Regions from separate parts of the Thioalkalivibrio sp. AKL12 genome, predicted to be linked through region 2. Evidence: predicted binding sites of a transcription regulator. Region 2 holds the regulator's gene; each other region holds the start of a gene.
What was found. Region 2 encodes sigma-54, which starts transcription at its own class of promoters, with help from an activator protein. Its sites were predicted from a motif close to TGGCANGNTNCNTGCTT; they were not measured.
Positions count from the first base shown of each region.

Region 1 (5,406 bases), on a different contig from region 2:
CACCGTGATCCAGCTGCTGCTAATCGGCTTGGTGCTGCAGACGCTGTTCGACCACGCGCACCTGGGCTGGGTGGCGCTGATGGCGCTGGTCATGGTGTCGATCGCCGGCTACGAGGTGATGGCGCGTCAGCAGCGCCGTTTTGCCGGGCTGTGGGGCTACGGGATCGGTGCGGTCACCATGTTCGTTTCGGCCTTTGCCGTCACCGTGCTTGCGCTGACCACGATGGTGGGACCCTCGCCCTGGTGGGAGCCGCAGTACGCCATCCCGCTGCTGGGGATGCTGCTGGGCAACACCATGACCGGCATCGCGCTGGGGCTGGACCGCCTGACCCAGACGGTCTGGCGCGAGCGCCGCACCATCGAGGCCCGCCTGGCGCTGGGCTCGGGCTGGAGCGAGGCCGTCGCCACCATGCGCCGCGAGGCCGCCCGCTCCGGCCTGATGCCGACCATCAATGCCATGGCCGCGGCCGGTATCGTCAGCCTGCCGGGCATGATGACGGGCCAGATCCTTGCCGGCGCCCCGCCGGTGGAGGCGGTCAAGTACCAGATCCTGATCATGTTCCTGATCGCCGCAGGGACTGGATTCGGTACCCTGGGCGCGGTCTGGTTCGCCTCTCGGCGCCTGTTCGACAATCGCGAACGCCTACGCCTGGACCGTCTCAAGCCTGGGCGATATTGAGGATTTTACGGGGTTGATTTGTCGCGTTGGGCGAGTCGGGATCAAGCGGGATGGTGCCCCTCTATCAAGCATCGAGATAGAGACTGCCGCCTCGGGCACGCGGTGAGACGGCAGTTGGACGGAACGTGATAGCAAGCCGTGCCTAGTGCCCGAGCATCCAGGGGCGGGCTGTCTTCTTGGTCTGCTTTTGCAGAGGGGGGTGGGTGGTTTCGCCTGACTTTGCCGCGCTCGTGTTCTGTGTGCCACAAGTATGGGTTCCGCTGCAGCCACACGAGCTGCGCCGGACTTTCTTGGGCGCATGCTGGCTGCGTTCGTTGCGTTCCCAGCGTTGACGGTTGGATGGATCCATCAGTGACAGTCGCGGGGCACTGATCACTCGCGGGGCGTCGGTTCCGCAGGCCGGGCAGGTGTGCGGGGCGGATGATTCGGCGATGCGGCCGAAGTCGGAAAAGTCGCCGCAGTTCGGGCAGCGATAATCGTAAAGAGGCATCGGGCGTCTCCGGGGAGTGGGCTTGCCCGGCCCGCTATAGCGGGCCGGGCAAAGCACGTTTAGCTGGCGGTAGAGGTATCGACGTCGTCGCCGATCTCAATGGTTGGGCCGGAGTCCGAAATGTGGATATCGAACTCGAAGATTTCCGATGGGAGCCAAAGGGTGGCGCAGACATTCGGGATGTCCACGATGCCGCTGATATGGCCCTCTACGGGTGCGGTACCAAGGATCGAATAGGCCTGAGCCCCGGAGTAGCCGAAGTTTTTCAGGTACTCGATGGCGTTCAGACAGGCCTGCCGGTAGGCCACATGGGCATCGAGGTAGTGCTGCTTGCCCTGTTCGTCCACAGAGATCCCCTCGAAGATTAGGTAATCGCGAAACTGTGGATCCACCTGGCTCGGCTGGAACACCGGGCTGCTAATGTTGTACTTCTGCATGCCGCCTTTGATCAGGCCCACCTTTAAGTCGATCACGCCGGCCATCTCGATGGCACCGCAGAAGGTGATCTCGCCATCGCCTTGTGAGAAGTGGAGGTCCCCTACCGACAGTCCGGCCCCTTTCACGTACACCGGGAAGTACACCCGCGAGCCGCGCGACAGGTTTTTTATGTCACAGTTGCCCCCATGTTCGCGGGGGGGCACCGTCCGGGCGCCTTCGCGGGCTGCCCTCTTGGCCTCTTCGCCCTTCATGTCGCCCATGAGTGCGGTGTCCTCATAGGGCAGGGTGGCCAGCGGAGGTACCCGGTCGGGGTCGGTGTCCACCAGCGCCTGCTCGCGCGTGTTCCAGGTTTCCAGCAACTCGCGCGAGGGCAAGGTGCCGATCAGGCCGGGATGGATGGTTCCGGGGAAGCGGACTTTAGGAATGTGTCGGGAGCTGGTGTAGATGCCGTGAAAGTCCCAGATTGACTTACGCGCCTCGGGGAAGTGTTCGGTCAGGAATCCGCCACCGTTCTCGCGTGCGAACACCCCATTAAAACCCCAGAGCTGGTCCTGGCGTGGCCCAACGTCAAGGATGTCGACCACGAGGAGGTCGCCTGGCTCGGCCCCCTCTACAGACACGGGGCCGGTCAGATAGTGAACCTTGCTGAGATCGACGTCGCGGATGTCGTTGGCGGAATCGTTATTACCGACCTGGCCCCCTGTCCAGTCGCAGCATTCGAGGCGAAACTCGTCGCCAGGCTTGACGTGGACCGCCATTGGGATGTCCGGGTGCCAACGGTTGTGCGGTTTGATGTCCTGTTCTTCCGGGGCCTTGTTGATATCGTACGAGATCAAGGTTTCCGCCATGGGTCTCTCCAGTCTAGAAATTTCCGGCGCATCCCGGCAGGCGTTGCTTCCGGAATACGGCTCAGGCGTCCGGGCCTCGAAATGAGACGGCCGCTTTCTGATGCAAGCAAGAGGAAGCGAGAATCATGCCAGCAGCCCCAAGGCATTTTCGGCGGGTGCTTGATGGGTTTTGGTGAGCCTTCGGATCCGACCACAATGTCCGACAATGATCGTCATTGTCATTTTTCGGTTTGGGTGTGCCCCTGAGTGTTACTGCAGCTTGAAAGTTTCAGCCTTGGATTATCTGCGCGGTACCTCCAGACCCAGTTTTTCGACGCGATAGCGAAGCTGGCGAACCGAAAGGTTCAGCATCCGGGCTGCACAAGATTGGTTCCCTCCGCACCGATAAAGGGCGTCGAGGATGCGTTCTGCGTCTTCTTGGCGCACCCATTGGTACCGTCCCACTTCGCCCATCGTGTTGGGTGCAGACTTGTCCGAAAGTGCGTCCGCTGTTTGCAGTGGTCCTGTTGTTCCTTGAGGCAGGCGCACACTGGCTTGCTCCGTAAGGATTTGCTGGATCTGGCTTTGCTGGATCAGGTCGCTCTCCGCCATAAGGACCGCGCGCTCGATGACATTCTGCAGTTGCCGAATGTTGCCGGGCCAGCCGTAACGCTCCATTGCCGAGAGGGCTTCGGGGTGTAGTGCGATATTGCGTTGGTAGCGGTGGTTGAGTTCGTTGAGGAAATGAAGTGCAAGGGGGCGTATATCTCCCCGGCGAGCGCGCAGAGGAGGCAGGTACACGGGGACCACATTGATGCGGTAGAACAGGTCGAGCCGAAATCCGCCCGCATTCACATGTTCCTGCATGTCTTCGTGGGTTGCGGTGATGAGCCGGAAATTAACCGGAATTGGCCGCGACGCCCCGATCGGATCGACCTGGTGTTCCTGCAGCACCCGCAGCAGTTTGGATTGCAGCTGCAGTGGCATGTCGCCGATCTCATCGAGAAACAGCGTGCCACCGTCAGCTTGCTGGACCTTCCCCTTTTTGCGCCCTGATGCCCCCGTAAAGCTACCTTTTTCGTGGCCGAACAGCTCCGACTCCAGAAGATCGGGTGGAATGGCCGCGCAATTGATGCAGATGAATGGACGTTCGCTCCGGTCGGTCTGCTGGTGGATCATCCGCGCGAACTTCTCTTTGCCGGTACCCGACTCGCCCAGCAGCATGACCGGCGCGTCGCTGGGCGCGACCTGGATACACTGCTTGACCGCATCGAGAAGTGCTTCGGTGGAGCCGATGATGCCGTGTGCCAAGCTCTTCTGGAGCATCCCTTCCATGGTTACCGAATTGCGCAGGCTTTGATTCTCGCTCAGCAGGTGCTTCGTCTCCTGCCGGATGAACTCGCCGATCCGCATCACCTGTCCGATTGCCGATGCAGCGACTTTCAGCGTCGTGATGTCGGCTTCGAAAGGGGTTTCGTGTCCTCCTTCCTTTTGTACTGAGAGCACACCTACGGGGCGACCCGATTCCAGAATCGGTACGGCGATGAACGCGATCCGTGACGCGTCGTCGTCCGGCCGCTCGGTGATGCGCTGCAAGTACAGGGGTTCGCGGTCGATGTCCGGGACCAGCCCGGTTGATCCGGTACGCATCACGAAGCCCGTCACACCCTCGTCGTAGCCCACCGAGAATGCCCCTTTGCGCAGCCGGGCGTGGGTTAGACCGTACGAGTAGCGAACTTCCAGAACCTGGCCTTCTTTATTGGGTGCCAGGACTCTCCCGCAGTTGAGACCGAGCATCTGCGATAGCAGGCGCAGAATCCCCCGCACCGTGTGTGGCGGGTCTAGCGGCCGATCGAGCAGCTTCGCGATCTCCTGCAGCACCGAAAGCTGCAGGCGCAGCGTCTCGGGTGGCGCTCCCTGTTGGGTCTTGTTCATGGGCCTTCGTGTGTGGACATCAGGAGAAAGGGCGTTGGCCTAGTTCCATGCAGGAATCGCGCCGTTGGGTTGCGGCTTGTTCCGTGCGTCGAGTGCCTTGTCCTTTGCACGTGATTGCACCGTTATGCCCCGTTCCTGTGAACCATCTCGGTGCCGAAGCGGCGATGCGCCCCAAAGCGGGGCGTGCTTCCGGGATGGGCAGCCCTGGGGGGTGCGCGCGTAACTCTATGAATGTGAACTCTGGATGGACATTGTCAGTGGTTGGCACAAGCCTTGCACTAGGTCTCCTGCCGTTTCGAAGGCTGCGTTTAACGCGTGCTCCAAACCTGGACCTAACAAGGTAAATGACAATGACGGATATCAAGAACCCCTTTAGTCGCCGCAAGCTGCTCAAGTCGATGGTCGCCCTGCCGATCATGGCTGCCGGCATTGCGGGTTCTAAAAACCTGTTCGCCAAGCCGGCGACCTCGGACATTAACACCACCGGCCTGGCCGTGACCGATGACACGGTCAAGGTCGGGATCCTGCATTCGCTGTCCGGCACGATGGCGATCTCGGAGACCGGTTCTGTAGAGGCCGAGACCCTGGCGATCGAGCAGATCAACGAAATGGGCGGCATCCTCGGACGCAAGCTGGAGATCATCCTGGAGGATGGTGCCAGTGACTGGCCGACCTTTGCCCAGCGTGCGCGCAAGCTGCTGCGCGAGGATAACGTCGCCTCGATCATGGGCTGCTGGACCTCGGCGTCGCGCAAGGCGGTGCTGCCGGTGCTGGAGCGCGAGAACGGGCTGCTGTATTACCCGACGTTCTACGAGGGCCTCGAGCAGTCCCCGAACGTGATCTACACCGGCCAGGAAGCGACCCAGCAGGTGCTGGCGAGCCTGAACTGGCTGTATAACGAAAAGGGTGTGCGGAGCTTCTACCTGGTCGGTTCGGACTACATCTGGCCGCGCACCACCCACCGCATCGCGCGCATCCACATCGAGCAGCATCTCGAAGGAGCAGAAGTGGTCGGCGAGGACTACGCACCGCTCGGG
Region 1 is NZ_KB898908.1:12,161-17,566, forward strand. It holds gene fetB (iron export ABC transporter permease subunit FetB) at 1-679, shown strand, start outside; gene D579_RS14955 (zinc ribbon domain-containing protein) at 822-1,169, opposite strand; gene fmdA (formamidase) at 1,229-2,455, opposite strand; gene D579_RS0113080 (sigma-54-dependent Fis family transcriptional regulator) at 2,735-4,369, opposite strand; gene urtA (urea ABC transporter substrate-binding protein) at 4,720-5,406, shown strand, end outside.
Region 1: the regulator sigma-54 is predicted to act here: its motif matches at 2,570-2,586, upstream of fmdA (formamidase).

Region 2 (5,406 bases):
ATCAGGCGCAGGTACTTGCCGCCCTTGATCGCGGAATCGCCGTACATGGCGCGGATGTTAAGCACCCCAAGACCGCGCACCTCGAGCAGGTCCTGGAGCAGGGCCGGGCAGTGGCCGCGCACGATGTCGGGCGCAATGCGCGCGAATTCGGGGGCATCGTCGGCGATCAGGCGATGCCCGCGCGAGATCAGTTCCAGTGCGACCTCGCTCTTGCCGACGCTGGAGGCGCCGCTGATCAGCACCCCGATCCCGAGGATCTCCATGAACACGCCGTGGCGCACCTCGAAATGGGCCAGGCGCTGCTGCAGGAAATAGCGCAGCAGCGAGATAATCTCGTGGCTGCTGGTGCTGGAGCACAGGATCAGCGGCAGCGCCTCCTGCGGGGCGTCGGGCATCTCCGAGAACGGACAGGTGTCCTCGGCGAAGATCACCGCGGTGGTCCCGGTGCGGGCCATCTCCAGGATCAGGTCGTTGCACTGGGTGGCGCTGAGGCTGGAGATGTAGCGGGCCTCGAAGTCACCGATGATCTGGATGCGGTTGGGCCGGATCAGGTTGAGATGGCCAGCCAGCGGCAGGTCGTCCCCGTCGTCGCCGACCAGCTTGCGGTCGGGTGCTGCATGTTCGCCGTGTACGAAGCGAAGATCCAGGCGGTTTCCCATGGCCTGGATCAGGCTCTCCACGTTGATGTCGCGGGCGATCCCGCCTTCTCCCAGCGCCTCGTTCATGGCAGACGCTGCGCGTCGGAATCGCGGCTGGAGGCGGGTTCCACGGGCTTAGTCCTCGCTGAAGCGGCGCACGAGTTCCTGTTCCAGGGCCGCCGCGTCCCCGGCCCGGCGCAGCGCTCCGATGGTGTCTGGCTGCGACAGGCCGCGGGCGAGCTGGGCCAGCAGGTCGAGGTGGTCGCCGGTGGCGGCCTCCGGGACCAGCAGTGCGATCAGGATATCGACCGGCTCGTGATCCATGGCGTCGAAGTCGACGCCCTTTTCCAGGCGCAGCACGGCCACGCGCGGCGCCTCGAGATCGGCCAGGCGGCCATGGGGAATCGCAACCCCATGGCCGAGACCGGTGGATCCGAGTTTTTCGCGTGCGGACAGGGCCTCGAAGATCGCATTGCTTCCTGGTCCCGTGCCGTCACCTCCGCCGGCGAGGAGGTCCGCCAGGGCCTCCAGGGCCCGTTTCTGGCTGGAGCACTCGGGTTGCAGGCCAATGCGCTCGGAGGTGATCAACTCGGCAATCGTCATGGATCAGGAGGCCTGCTCGCGGTTGCGCTGGGCACCTTCGGCGCGGTGGTGGTCCTTGACCTTTTCCTTGTGCTTGATCAGTTGACGGTCGACTTTGTCGATCAGCGCGTCGATCGCGGCATACATGTCCTCGTGAGAGGCCTCGGCGTGGATGTGATTGCCGCTGACCTGGAGATTCGCTTCGGCCTGGTTGTGCTGATTCCGGGTCTTCTCGTGGGTCAGCACGACGTGGACGTCGATGACCTTGTCGAAGTGGCGCTCCAGCTTCGCGAATTTCTCGTTGACGTAGTCGCGCAGGGCGTCGGTGATGTCCACGTGGTGGCCGGTCAGGTTGATCTGCATGGTCAGGACTCCTTGGTTACTTGCTGCCGGTGGGCATCGAGGCCATCTGCCGGCGTTCGCTGGATGAAGGGATGTGCATCGCCTCGCGGTACTTGGCCACGGTGCGGCGCGCTACGTTGATGCCCCGGTCCGACAGGACCTGGGCGAGCCGGGCATCGCTGAGCGGCTTGTTCGGGGGTTCGTCGCCAATCAATTCGCGAATCATGGCACGGATGGCGGTGGCGGAACACTCGCCGCCATCGTTCGTGCCGACATGGCTGGAGAAGAAATACTTGAACTCGAAGACCCCGCGCGGGGTGTGCATGTATTTCTGCGTGGTAACCCGCGAGATGGTCGATTCGTGCATCTCCAGGGTCTCGGCAATGTCGCGCAGGATCAATGGCTGCATCGCGACGTCGCCATGCTCGAGAAAGCCCTGCTGGCGGTGGACGATCGCCTCGGCGACCCGCAGCAGGGTGTCGTTGCGGCTGTGCAGGCTCTTCAGGAACCAGCGTGCCTCCTGCAGCTGATCACGCATAAAGGCGCTGTCGCGGGCATCCGAGACCTGGCGCACCATGCCGGCGTAGAGGTCGTTGATGCGGATGCGCGGTGCGATCTCCGGGTTTAGATCCACGCGCCAGCCCTCGGTGGTGTGGCGCACGTAGACATCCGGGACTACGTATTCCGAGGTGGCGGAGCTGATCTGTGCGCCGGGCCGCGGGTTCAGGGTGCGGATCAGATCCAGTGCGCGGGCCAGTTCGTCCGGGTCGCGTACGCCGGACTGGCGCTGCAGGGCCTTGTAGTCGCGCTTGCCCAGGCTGTCCATGCCGTGTTCCAGGATCGCCCGTGCGGCCTCGCGGGCCGGGGCGTCCGGGGCCAGTTCGCGTAGCTGGATCTCCAGGCACTCCCGCAGGTTGCGCGCGCCGACCCCCAGCGGGTCGCACTGCTGAATCCAGTGGAGCACTGCCTCGACCTCGTCGACGCCGACGGATTCATCCTCGCCTCGGCTGATGGTCTCGGCCAGGGTGTCGAGGTCGCCCTCGAGATAGCCGTCGGGGCTGATGGCGTCGATCAGGGCCGCCCCGATGCGCTGGTCGCGCGGTGTCAGATGGCTCAGATGCAGCTGCCACAGCAGGTGATCCTGCAGGCCCTCACCGTCGTCGTCGCTGGTGTTTTCCAGCGGGTCGCGGTCATCCACGCCCTTGTTGGGCGTCGGGGCCGGCTCGTAGATGTCGTCCCAGCGGCTGTCGGTCGTCAGTTCCTCGGGGATCACGTCGTCGCTGGTAGTGGTGGCCTCCATGCGATCGCCTTCCACCAGCTCGCCGTCCTGGTTCAGGCGCTCGGTGTCGGCCTCGGCATCTTCGTCCTCGACCTGTTCGAGCATGGGGTTGCTCTCCAGCGCCTGCTGGATCTCCACCTGGAGCTCGAGCGTGGACAGCTGCAACAGGCGGATCGCCTGCTGCAGTTGCGGGGTCATGGTCAGCGTCTGACCCAGCTGCAGATTCAGGCCGGGTTTCAGCATCGGGTATGCGGGGCGAGGGTGGGCATTGATGGAATCTTAAAGCCTGCCTTGTGGTTTGTGCACCGACCGGGCCGCATATGGGGCGCTTTCACAGGCGGAAGTTCTCGCCGAGATAGACCCGGCGCACCTGGGGATCGGCCAGCAGCTCGTCCGGTGTACCGGCGGCGAGCAGGCGTCCCTCGCTCAGAATATAGGCCCTGTGGCAGATGCCGAGGGTCTCGCGCACGTTGTGATCGGAGATCAGTACGCCGATGCCGCGCTGGGCGAGATGCCGAATCACGTCCTGGATGTCGCCCACCGAGATCGGGTCCACCCCGGCGAAGGGCTCGTCCAGACAGATGAAGCGCGGATCCCCGGCGAGGGCGCGGGCGATCTCGGCCCGGCGCCGTTCCCCACCGGACAGCGCGATGCCCGGGCTGTGGCGCACGGTCTCGAGCTGGAACTCCTCGATCAGCGCATCGCCAATGCGCCGGCGCTCGTGGCGATCGAGTCCGGGGCGCAGCTCGAGCACGGCCTGGAGGTTGTCCCACACGCTCAGGCGGCGAAAGATCGAGGCCTCCTGCGGCAGGTAGCCGAGGCCGGCGCGCGCGCGCACATGGATGGGGGCGCGGGTGATATCGCGTTCGCCCAGGGTGATGCGTCCGGTATTGGGGCGGATCAGCCCGACCAGGCTGTAGAAGCAGGTGGTCTTGCCGGCCCCGTTCGGGCCCAGCAGGCCGACCACCTCGCCGGGCGCGAGGTCGACGTCCACCTGGTCCAGCACAGTGCGCTGGCCGTAGCGCTTGGTCAGCTCGCGTCCGATCAGGCGGTCGTTGGTTTGTGCCGGTGTGGCGGATGGGCTGGGGGCGGTGGCGTTCATTCGTCGTCGCGCGGCTGGATGGTGATGCGCACGCGCTCGCTGTCGCCTTCGCCGCGTTCGGCCTCGATCACGTCGGTCGTCAGGTCGTAGGTGATGCGCTTGCCGCGCGCCTCCTCGCTGGTGGTGATCACATGGGCCTGGTCGGTGAGGATCATGCGGTCTTCGTTCAGCAGGTAGTCGATGCGCAGGGCGGTGGCAATGCGCATCTCTCCGGTTTCCGGATCGGGTGATTCCAGGCGTGCCGGCTCGCCGTGGGCCTCCATTTCGTAGGGGCGGCGATCGCGGGTGCGCACGTAGACCTTGTCGGCCTCCAGGGTCATGTCGCCGCGGATCACGATCACGTCGCCGGTGTAGGTCCCCAGCCCCTGGCGTTCGTCCATCTCCGCGCGGTCGGCAGTGATCTCCACCGGCAGCGCCGGGCCCGAGCCCTGCTGGGCGAACGCGGGCGTGGCCAGCAGCACGAGCAGCAGGAGCGCCGCCACGCGGGCACCCGGTTGGCCCGGACGGTGGCGAAGGCTATGGGGATTCGGGGTCATGCGCGGGATCCTCCTCGCTCGTCTCGCTGTAGAGCGAGTACACGTCATGGAACAACTCTATGGTATCCCCTCGCGAGTCCACGCGCAGACCGGTGCCGCGCTGGAACAGGCCCGGCTGGTTCAGGGTAGAAAGGGCATCCGAAGTGGCGACCATGGTGTCGGTGGCGACGCCAACATCCCGCGAATCGATGAGGGTCTCCACGCGTTCGCCGCGGGGCGGCTGTACGCCGTGGGTGGGGCCCACCAGGTCCAGGGTCGCGGCGGCTGGTTGATGCAGGGCGGCCGGGGCGGTCCAGCGCCATTCGATACCGCCCTCGGCGAACAGGTCGAGGTCCGGGTCGTCCACCCACTGGGGGCCGTCACGGCCGAACTCGCGCAGGCGGGTGCCGCGCAGACGATGGCTCAGTTCGCCGTCGTCGCCGGTGGCATGCAGGGTGAAGCCGTCAATCTGCAGCGTGACCTCGCCCTCGGGCGGGCTTACCTCGGCCTGCGCCAGGGGCGCGGACGCGAATGCGAGCACGGCCAGGGCCCATCCGACTTGGCGGCGAGTCCTTTGGCTCATCCGTTCAGGTAGGTCTCGAACAGCGCGTCGAGCCGGCCCTGCGCGGCCAGCAGGCCCTCGCAGGCCTCGCGCACGGCCCCGCGCCCACCATGGGTCTCGGTCACCCACTGGGCATGCTGGCGCACCAGCGCGTGGGCGTCGCCGACCGCGATCCCGAGCCCGACCCGCTGCATCGCTGGAAGATCCACGATGTCGTCGCCCATGAAGGCCGCTTCGGCGGGGTCGTGGCCGGTGCGCTGCAGCAGTTCGTGCAGGGCCTCGCCCTTGTCGCGGCGGCCCTGGATCAGATGCTCCACGCCCAGGTCGCGCATGCGGTGCTCGACGACCCCGGAGGTGCGCCCGGTCAGGATGGCGATCTCGATGCC
Region 2 is NZ_KB898903.1:31,312-36,717, forward strand. It holds gene hprK (HPr(Ser) kinase/phosphatase) at 1-725, opposite strand, end outside; gene D579_RS0111830 (PTS sugar transporter subunit IIA) at 774-1,241, opposite strand; gene hpf (ribosome hibernation-promoting factor, HPF/YfiA family) at 1,245-1,583, opposite strand; gene D579_RS0111840 (RNA polymerase factor sigma-54) at 1,600-3,084, opposite strand; gene lptB (LPS export ABC transporter ATP-binding protein) at 3,173-3,943, opposite strand; gene lptA (lipopolysaccharide transport periplasmic protein LptA) at 3,940-4,479, opposite strand; gene lptC (LPS export ABC transporter periplasmic protein LptC) at 4,460-5,041, opposite strand; gene D579_RS0111860 (HAD family hydrolase) at 5,038-5,406, opposite strand, start outside.

Region 3 (5,406 bases), on a different contig from region 2:
CGGCCGGCACATAGGCCACGCGCCGGCGCCACTGGACCGGCAGCATGGCGGCGCGCGCCTCGCCGTTCAGCATCACTTCCCCCGTGCTGGGGTCGAGATCCGCCAGAGCGCGCAACAGCAGGGACTTGCCGGCACCCGAGGCGCCGGTGACCTGCACCAGTTCGCCCGGCTGAACCGCCAGGTCCAGCGGGCCCAGCTGGGCTGTTTTCAGTTGTCGGACGTCAAGCAGGCGATCCATGCGACAGGCTTCCGGTGCGGCAAAAGCGGGATCGTAACCGAAGCCGGGGTACGGGGATGAATGGCCGGACCGCGAGACGCTGCTTGCTGGGAAGAGAGCCGGCCGGGGTGTTAGTAGCCCGCGGGCATCAGTCGCAAGAACCGCCGCGGGCGGGGGCTTCGCGGGCAAACCCGCTCCCACAGGGTGAGTCGAACAAAAAAGGGCGCCCGATAAAGGGGCGCCCAAATGCCAACGTCCAAGTCCTGGGAGACTGTCTTGTCGGCGTCGGAGGAGACGATGTATCGGGATCGAGCCGGGTTACGGCCCGACCCCGGTTTCAGGTTAACGAAGCTTTATTGCTTCCCGGTGAACTCCGGGTAGGCCTCGAGACCGCACTCGGCGATATCGGCGCCCATGGCCTCGTCCTCTTCGCTCAGGCGGATGCCCATCACCGCCTTCAGGATCGCCCAGACGATAAGGCTGGCCACGAAGACGAACACGAAGATGGCGAGCAGGCCGACGATCTGGCCGACAAAGGTCGCGTCCGGGTTGGACAGCAACACTGCCATCACGCCCCAGATACCGGCGGTACCGTGCGCGGAGATCGCACCGACCGGGTCGTCGATCTTCAGCTTGTCCAGAGCCACGATCGAGAACACCACGATCACGCCACCCACGGCACCGATGATCATCGCCAGGAACGGGCTGGGCATCAGCGGCTCGGCCGTGATGGAGACCAGGCCAGCAACCGCTCCGTTCAGGGCCATGGTCAGGTCGGCTTTCCCGAACACAAGGCGTGTCGTGATCAGAGCGGCCACCACACCCCCGGCCGCGGCCAGGTTGGTATTGGTGAACACGGCAGCCACGGCATTGGCGGACTCGATGTCCGACACCTTCAGCTCGGAGCCGCCGTTAAAGCCGAACCACCCCAGCCACAGGATCAGCACACCCAGGGTGGCCAGCGGCATGTTGGAGCCCGGGATCGCGTTAATCCGCCCATCCTTGCCGTATTTGCCCTTGCGCGCGCCAAGGAGCAGCACACCGGCCAGCGCCGCAGCGGCACCCGTGAAGTGGACGATGCCGGACCCGGCGTAGTCCAGATAGCCGATCTGGTCGAGGAAACCCCCACCCCAGCTCCAGAAGCCCTGAATCGGGTAGATGAAGCCAGTCAGCACGACCGCGAAGGCCAGGAAGGCCCACAGCTTCATGCGCTCGGCCACGGCACCCGAGACGATGGACATCGCGGTGGCCACGAACACGACCTGGAAGAAGAAGTCGGCACGATCGGAGTAGTAGATGTCGCCACCGCTACCCAGCACGTCCGCGACCGCGTTGTCGCCGCTGATCAGGAAGCCCAGCCCCGGGATAATGGAGCTGAGCCCATCGCTGTACATGATGTTGTAGCCGATCAGCATGTACATGATGCTGGCGATCGAATACAGGGCGATATTTTTGGTTGCGATTTCGGCCACACTCTTGGTGCGGACCATACCGGCCTCGAGCATGGTAAAGCCCGCGGCCATCCACATCACCAGTGCACCGGCCACCAAAAAGTAAAAGGTGTCCATCGCATAGGCGAGTTCGACAACTTGCTGTTCAATTTCCATGATTGGAATTCCTCGTTAAGGGACCGGGGTTTCGCGTTAAAGCGCTTCGGTTCCGGTTTCGCCGGTTCGAATGCGAACAACCTGCTCGATCGGGGAAATAAAGATCTTCCCATCGCCGATCTTGCCAGTGCTGGCGGCGGTTGAGATTGCTTCTACCACTCGATCCACGAGCGAGTCGTCGACGGCCACCTCAAGCTTGACCTTGGGCAAAAAATCGACCACATATTCAGCTCCACGATAGAGTTCGGTGTGCCCGCGCTGCCGGCCAAATCCCTTTACCTCGGTCATGGTGATGCCTTGCACCCCAATCTCCGAGATCGCCTCGCGGACATCATCAAGCTTGAAGGGCTTGATCACGGCGGTAATCATTTTCATGGTTCACTCCTTGGGGCGGGCCCGCTCACCGCAAGCCCGCCATTGGGGTTTTGGATCGATGACCGGCTCAGAAATCGAGCGACCAGGCGACGTAGGCACGCACATCCTCACCCGACACGTCCGCATAGGCCAGATTCATGCTGAAGGTGCCCATGCTTTCGGTGTGGCGGGACAGGCTCGCGTGATAGTGTTCGTAGCTATCAGCGTCACCATCGAAAGTCTGGTGACCAACCATGAACCCGGCGCTATAAACGTCCGCAAACGGAACATCCAGGCCCGCGTAGTAGTAGGCACTACCGCTTTCGAACAACTCCTGATCGCTTTCCTCGTTTACAACAACCTTTACGCCACCGTAGAACATGTCGTAAGAAAGCTCGCCGTAAATTTCTCCAAAGCCAACATCTAGATCGGCATCGGGATAAAAGTAATAGACATAGCCCACGTCATAGCCCAGACCGTTTGCCAGTTCGTCGGCGAATCCGGCATACAGGTCGAGCTCGTAGCTGGGATCTGGATCGCCGTCTCCGGCAAGGTTGGAGGCCCAGGTGCCGACATAAAAGCCCGATGAATGGCCGTAGTCAAAGCCGCCCTGGATCGCTGCATCACCACCCGTCTCGGAGAATCCGCGGAGCTCGTAGTCCGACGCAATAGTGATGTTCCCGGAAAACTCCGCGGTCGCGGTGGAGGTCGCCACCAGGGCGCCGGTGCCGCCCGTCGCCAGTACTGCCGCAGCCAGGATGGAACGCTTGAACTTCGTCATTGATCTTTCTCCGGTTGGTCAATCGAATGTCGCGTAGTCGACACCCGGTCCTTGCACGGGCTGTGCCAAGTACCAGAACGGAGCAAAAATCGGCTTTTCACAACACGTGTTGCGGCCGAACCACGGGCTTTTGCCTCTTTACGGTGCGCACTAAAAGTGCACACGCACCGCAATGGTGCGATCAAGCAAAAGTGTGAACGAGGTCTGACTCCCGCAGCGGGCGGGCGTGAATCAACAGAACCGGATCAATAGAAGGGTGGGCCGGGACGACCCTGGAAGAAGGGGAGAAGCTAGGCGGGCGAAGCGAGGGTGCCGCGTTCGATCTCGATGCCGACCTCGCGCACACCGGGGACGGCTCCGGGCTTGCCCAGCTTGATGCGCACCCAGGGGGTGCCGAACTGGGCCATCAGGGTTTCGGCGATCTCTTCGGCCAGGGATTCCAGCAGCGCGTGCGGCTCGCGCGTGACGATGGCCCGCACCGCGTTGGCCACCGCCTCGTAATCGACGGTATCGCCGATCTCGCCGGAATAGGCGGCGATGCGGGTATCCGCCGCCAGTTCGATGTCGAATCGCAGGCGGCGCTGGATCCGCTGTTCCCAGTCGTAGACACCAACAACGGCATCGATTTCGAGGTCGCGCAGATAGATTCGATCCATGGGCTCGGCGGGCTCCTGTAGGTCGGCGCCTATCCTACTGCCCGGGCCGCACGAGGTACACCGAGCCGTTATCATGGAGCTCTCCTTGCACGGCTTCGAGACACGCATGAGCGAGCCCTTCCACGACCTCCCGTGGCCCGACACCCCCGAGGGCGAACCGCGTCGCATCGGGGTAGAGATCGAGATGGCCGGGGTCTCGCTGGAGATTATGGCCGAAGCAGTAAAGGCCGAATTCGGAGGGCAGATCGAACCGGACAGTGCGTTCGTCGCCCGCGTGCGCGATACCGACGTCGGCGACTTCCAGCTGGAACTGGACGCCCGGGTGCTGAAGGACCGGGCCTACCGCGAGCATCTCGCGCGCCTGGGCATCTCGCTGGACGACTCCGACAAGGCGGCGCTGGATCGCTGGCTGGCCGACGCTGCCGGCCGCCTGGTGCCGCATGAAATCGTGGCCCCGCCGATCCCGGTGGCCGACCTGCCCCGCCTGGACCGGGTACGCGCGGCCCTGCAAGAGGCCGGCGCCCAGGGCACCGAACGCTCGTTTCTCTACGCCTTCGGGTTGCAGATCAATATCGAGATCCACCGCACCGATGCCGAGTGGCTGCTGGCGATCCTGCGCAGCTTCCTGCTGATGGCCGAGGCCCTCACCGCGGCCGGCGCAATCGACCTGGCACGGCGACTGTCGCCCTACATTCGCGCGTTTCCCGGGCCCTTTGTACGCCACATGCTGGACCCGGACTTCCAACCCGATCAGGCCGGCCTGATCGATGCCTACCTGGCGCACAGCCCGACGCGCAACCGACCACTGGACCTGTTGCCCTTGTTTGCCCACCTGGACCCGGAACGGGTCAACGCCGCACCGGTGGAACACGACTTGATCAAACCGCGCCCGGCCTTCCATTACCGCCTGCCGAACTGCGAGATCGACGACCCGGACTGGAGCCTGGCGCGACCGTTCAATGGCTGGGTCGAGGTGGAACGTCTGGCGGCGGATCCGGAACGCCTGGAGCGCCTGTCACGGGAATACCTGGACCGCCCCGGCCAGGCCCTCGGCCGCTGGGCCGACGACTGGAGCCAGCGCCTCCGTGACTGGTTCTGACTCGGCTCCCAATGCAACCAGCCGGGTCACGCCCCAAGCCCTTCGCCCGGTGATCGCGATCACCGGGCCGGACCAGGGCGGGGGTCCGGCCTGGCTGTTCACCGCCCTGGCGGTGTGGCGCGCGGGAGGCCGCCCTTTGCGGTTGCGCCCGGGAAAGCCGCGCGGCCGTTGCCCGTTCGACGGACTGATCGTGGGCGGCGGGGCGGATGTCGACCCCGAGCTCTACGGCGAGACCCTGCCCGACGGGCCGGATGCGGCCGCCATCCGCCAGGCGGAGCGCCGCCTCTCGCAGCGCCTGATCGGCTATCTCTTCTACCCGGCCCTGTGGCTGCTGCGCCGGCTGTTCCAGTCGCACGGCGGCGTACTGGACGCCGACCGCGACCGCCTGGAGAAGGCCCTGATCCACCGCGCGCTGGACGACCATCGGCCGATCCTCGGCATCTGCCGCGGCATGCAGCTGGTCAACGTGGTGCGCGGCGGCACGCTGCAGCGCGACCTGGGCGAGTTCTACGTGGAAACACCGCAGGCCCGCAGCCTGTTGCCGGTCAAGCCGGTGCAGCTGGAGCCGCGCAGCCACCTGGCCGACATCCTGGGCGACGCCACGCTACACGTGAACGCCCTGCACAATCAGGCGGTGGATGGCCTGGGTCGCGGGCTAAGGGTCGCCGGCCGCGAGGCCAGCGGCGTGGTAC
Region 3 is NZ_KB898908.1:6,257-11,662, reverse strand. It holds gene D579_RS0113065 (ATP-binding cassette domain-containing protein) at 1-238, opposite strand, end outside; gene D579_RS0113060 (ammonium transporter) at 571-1,824, opposite strand; gene D579_RS0113055 (P-II family nitrogen regulator) at 1,861-2,199, opposite strand; gene D579_RS0113050 (TorF family putative porin) at 2,267-2,959, opposite strand; gene folB (dihydroneopterin aldolase) at 3,250-3,615, opposite strand; gene D579_RS0113040 (amidoligase family protein) at 3,689-4,714, shown strand; gene D579_RS0113035 (gamma-glutamyl-gamma-aminobutyrate hydrolase family protein) at 4,764-5,406, shown strand, end outside.
Region 3: the regulator sigma-54 is predicted to act here: its motif matches at 3,011-3,027, upstream of D579_RS0113050 (TorF family putative porin).